Regions from separate parts of the Novosphingobium sp. CECT 9465 genome, predicted to be linked through region 1. Evidence: predicted binding sites of a transcription regulator. Region 1 holds the regulator's gene; the other holds the start of a gene.
What was found. The regulator LexA, encoded in region 1, represses DNA repair genes until DNA is damaged. The targets are predictions, from matches to a motif close to GTTCCNCNCTTGTTCT.

Region 1 (2,477 bases):
GCATCAGCTCCCGGCAAGCAACGGACCGATGCTGTGCGCGATGGCCGCCGCGCTTCCCACCCGAATCACACACCGCGGCCCTGTGGCAGACAGCCTTGCAGACCTTGCCGCCACTCTGGACGCCGCCCGCGATGCGGATGTGATAGTGACCAGCGGCGGCGCTTCGGTCGGTGACCATGATCTTGTCCGCCCCGCGCTCGAAGCCATTGGCGCCACCATCGATTTCTGGCGCGTCGGGATAAAGCCGGGCAAACCGTTGCTCATTGCCAGGCGGAACACGCAGATCATCATCGGCCTGCCGGGAAATCCGGCTTCGGCCTATGTCACCGCCTTCCTGTTCCTGATGCCGCTGCTGCGCGCCATGCTTGGCGCAGCGCAGCCTTTGCCGCGAACGATTCCAGCCCGCCTCGCCGGTCCGATGGGCAAGGGGGGAAGTCGCATGGAATTCCTGCGGGCGCAGTGGGATGGAGCCACGGTGGCGCTCGATCCCTTGCAGGATTCAGGGGCGCTATCCCCACTTTCCCGCGCGAACGCCCTGATCGTGCGCGATGCCGGAGCCGATGCCAGGCCGACAGGAGCGCATGTTCCGGTTTACCTGCTCGAAAATGGCGGTATTGCTTGACGGGTTGCAATTGGTTGCTTATCCGTTCCGCATTCGTTCACTCGCGGAGAACCGCCAATGTTGACGCGCAAGCAGCATGAACTGCTCACCTTCATCCAGATCCGTCTGGAAGAATCCGGCATTTCCCCCAGTTTTGAGGAAATGAAGGAAGCGCTTGATCTCAAGTCGAAGTCGGGGGTGCATCGCCTGATCTCGGCACTGGAAGAGCGCGGCTTCATTCGCCGCCTGGCCAATCGCGCCCGCGCGCTGGAAGTCATCCGCCAGCCTGAAAGCGCAGTAAGCAAACCTGCCTCGGCGCCGTTGCAACCGGCTGCCAACATCGCTTCAGTGGCCGCCCCGCCGCGCGCCGCGCCAAAGGCCACACCCGCGCCGGCGAATGACGTCATCGAATTGCCGCTACACGGCAAAATCGCCGCTGGCATGCCGATCGAGGCGCTTGAAACGGCTGCAACCTTGCCCGTGCCTGCCGCACTGCTTGGCGCGGGCGAGCATTACGCACTGGAAGTGTCGGGCGATTCCATGATCGAAGCTGGCATTTTCGATGGTGACTATGCGCTCGTGCGCAAGACCGACGCCGCGCGCGATGGCGAAATCGTCGTTGCACTGGTACGCGGAGAGGAAGCAACGCTCAAGTATCTCCACCGTGAAAAGGGCATGATCCGGCTCGATCCCGCCAATGCCGCCTACGATCCCCAGTTCTACCGGCCCGATGAAGTGGCCGTGCAAGGCAAACTCGCCGGATTGCTGCGCCGCTATCATTGATCGCGATTATCGCTTTTGCATATGGTCTTACCCTCCTCGTCTCCCCGGACTTGATCCGGGGACCATCCCTGCACTGGCACGGCAGTTCGTGATGAGAGATGGGATTGGAAACGAGTTGACGCTAACCGAATGGCGATAATGTCTTTTGCAAACACAAGTTTCAGCTTCGTCATTGCGAGCGCCGCGAAGCGGGGAGAAGCAATCCAGAGCAGTGTATAACGGCGCTGGATTGCTTCGTCGGCTTCGCCTCCTCGCAATGACGAAATAATGTTTGCAAAGGGTATAATCGCCAACCGAATGGGGAAAAGCATATGCCAATGCGATGACGGTCGTCATCGATCGCCATAATGCTTCGCCGATTGCCGCAAGCGAAATTTGGCAGGGTCTGCGGTGGATAGTTCCCGCATCGATGGAACGACGAATCCCTGAAAATGCGCCTACCTGTTCGGTTGTGCCGACCTGACGTGTTCGGCAACAGGTCTTTCAACTCTGGTCGATCGTTCGTGGTGCGCGGGCAGAGTGGCGGCGGAACTCGCTGTCACCTGTCCACGAGTTGCAGCGCGCTTATCGAACTTTGCGGGCAAGGGTGGGATCGGCCAGCGATACCAGCCCTGCCGTCCCTGCCCTTCGGCAACTGTGCGAATGCGCCCGGATGCAAGATTGATGGTGATACCGCCCGTTTGCGCGAGGAATATGCGGTCCGCCTTCAGCATCCGGGGGCGGCATGAGAAAGGCAGCCGCCGGTCGGCTATGACGATGTCTGCGCGTTCGCAGGCCGCGGCAAGGTCCATATCGTCGACATATTCACGGGTCCGGGCCATCAGCAGGACGAAACGCCTGCCGCCCCTGACAATGGCCAGTGTGCAGAAATCGGCGCTGCACCGGGCGGCGGGCCAGTCCTCGATGGTGCGTAGATCGCCTTCCATTCCGGCGAGTTCGAGCAGGCTGTCGCGCATGTAGTCCCCTCGCCCCGCCCGCAGGAAAAGGAGGTCGCGGCCTTGCCCGGTAATGCCAACGTGGTGCCCGTCGCCCGTGACCAGAATGTCGGGCGTGGGCGCTGCTATCATGGCGCAGATTGCGATGCCTGCCGGGA
Region 2 (2,477 bases), 320 kb from region 1:
GTTTCACAAGGTTGCGCGGTCTGGAACTTGCTGAGCTCCTCCCGCATCCACGCGCTTTCGGTTTGCAGAAGGCGGCGGTTGAGATTGCCGATCACGCCTTCGAACGCCTTGCTGACGGTGTAGGACTTCTTGCCATCGATGAAGGTCAGCGGCACGGCCTTGCCGCCGGTGCCATAGAGGATGATCAGCTGCACTTCGCCGGGCAATTCGGACCACGGCGTTTCCAGCTTGAAGCCATAGTGCCCCGCAAGGCTGGCAAGGACCTGCATGTAATAGGGCGACGGAGGGTTGCTTTTCGCCCACGGCACGACCGCGCCCTGCTTCAAGCTGAGGTTTTCGTTGGGGACGACGAGTTGCGGATCGAACAGCAACTTTTCGCCAAGGCCGTCGCACGCGGGACACGCGCCCTGTGGGGCGTTGAACGAGAACAGCCGCGGTTCGAGCGCATCAATGGTGAAGCCGCTGACGGGGCAGGCGAACTTTTCGCTGAAAACGATGCGGTTGGGCGGCAGGCCGGTTTTCTTCATGCCGGATTTCTTCTTGCCCCCCTCCTCTTCAGAGGAGGGGCTGGGGGTGGTGCTGACGAGCGCAGTGGCACCGCCACCACCCCCCTCCTCTGAGGAGGCGGGGGCTTTTGATAGCGCCTCGACCGTCGTGTCCGCCAGATCGATGTACGCCAGCCCATCGGCGAGTTTCAGCGCCTGTTCGAAGCTGTCGGCCAGCCGCGTCTGGATGCCTTCCTTTACCGCAATACGGTCAACCACCACTTCGATGTCGTGCTTGAGCTTCTTGTCGAGCGCGGGGGCGTCTTCGATGGCCATCATTTCGCCATTGATGCGGACGCGGGTGTATCCCGCCTTCTGCCATTCGAGCAGTTCCTTGCGGTATTCGCCCTTGCGGCCGCGCACCGCGGGCGCGAGAAGATAGGCGCGGGTGCCTTCGGGCAGGACCATCACGCGATCGACCATCTGGCTGACCGTCTGCGCCGCGATGGGCAGGCCGGTGGCGGGGCTGTACGGCACCCCGATGCGCGCCCACAGCAGGCGCATGTAATCATAGATTTCCGTCACCGTGGCCACAGTGGAGCGCGGGTTGCGGCTGGTGGTTTTCTGTTCGATGCTGATTGCGGGGCTGAGGCCGTCGATATGTTCGACATCGGGCTTCTGCATCATTTCGAGGAACTGGCGCGCATAGGCCGAGAGGCTTTCAACGTAGCGGCGCTGCCCTTCCGCATAGATCGTATCGAACGCGAGGCTGGATTTGCCTGAGCCGGACAGGCCGGTGATGACGATCAGGCTATCGCGCGGAAGATCGATATCGATCCCCTTGAGATTGTGTTCACGGGCGCCGCGTACGGAAATGAATGATTGAGACATGCGCAGCGGTGTTCCATATTTGTTCGATTCAGGCAAGGCCCTGATGCCGTGTTTCGCGCATGTGGGGAGCAAGGCGGCACGGTGCAATACGGGCTTTCGGGGAAGCCTTTGCGCGGAGGACCTTCCGGTTACCGAAGCGGCAACTTTGTCGAAACCATACAATTCCGTGTTGCGAAACTTTGCTAGGGGAAATTACCGAACAGGAGTTAGTGGTTCTTACCATGGTTATCGCATTCCCACCGCCCCCCAAGCCGCCAGCGCAGAGCCTGTTCTGCCGCGACGTGGATGCATGCGATGTACGGCCCGCGATCTCGATGGCTGTGCGCGACAGTTTTGCGGCGAACTTTGCAGCCGATTTCGCTGCTGCGATGACTGAGCATCGCCACGAGAATGACGAAAAGGCGGCAACTGCGGCCTGACCCTGCTGCCGACGTCTGCCCCTGCGGCATCATGGCCTCCTGCATCTGACATAAATGAAATGGGCAGCCCTTGCCCGCAGTCCGCTGCGCTATGCGCCTTTGAGGTGAGGCTTGCCCTGCACGCGGGGTTAACCGGATCGAAGGGGGATGTGCCGCATCGGGACAAGCGGAAAAGCGCAGGTGCGGTGACCGGCGCGAGGGGTTAGCGGAACAACAGGATTTTCAGGATTCACCCCGTCGCCATGCCTTTGGACCTAGCCTACCGGCCTATCGACCTGCCCGCTTCTGCGGTGCAGGCCGGTGTGGCGTACGCTAATGCCGCGGGGCCGGTGGAAGCCAGGCCGCGCGATTTTGCAGCACGCATCCGGCGGCGCGACATGCGTTCGATCCGACGGGCCTTGGGCGCACCGTCACTGGTGCGCCAGCGCGCAGCGGGCGTGGCGATGTTCGGCATGCTCGGCATGGTGCTGGGACCAATCGGCTGGGGGGAGCCGGGGGGGATCGCGGCTGCATCGGCGCGCGAGCGCATGACCGGATTGCAACCGTTCGAAAAGGCGGGGGAAAGCTTCCCCGGATCGGCGTTCTACTGGCTGGCGCCGGAGGAGACCGGGCTGATTGCTCCCACCGAAGCGCAATCGGCATGGGACGCGCGGCGCGATGACGAGGAAGCTCCGGGCGGCGC

Region 2: uvrA (excinuclease ABC subunit UvrA) is a predicted target of LexA. The motif match lies at 1,387-1,402, and genes of this name have one in related genera.

What each region holds. Positions count from the first base shown of each region.
Region 1 covers NZ_CAKLBX010000001.1:1,642,392-1,644,868, reverse strand. The annotation lists gene LUA85_RS07985 (molybdopterin molybdotransferase MoeA) at 1-622, shown strand, start outside; gene lexA (transcriptional repressor LexA) at 680-1,384, shown strand; gene LUA85_RS07975 (ComEC/Rec2 family competence protein) at 1,822-2,477, opposite strand, start outside.
Region 2 covers NZ_CAKLBX010000001.1:1,318,296-1,320,772, reverse strand. The annotation lists gene uvrA (excinuclease ABC subunit UvrA) at 1-1,376, opposite strand, end outside; gene LUA85_RS06435 (hypothetical protein) at 1,598-1,795, shown strand; gene LUA85_RS06430 (cell wall hydrolase) at 2,038-2,477, shown strand, end outside.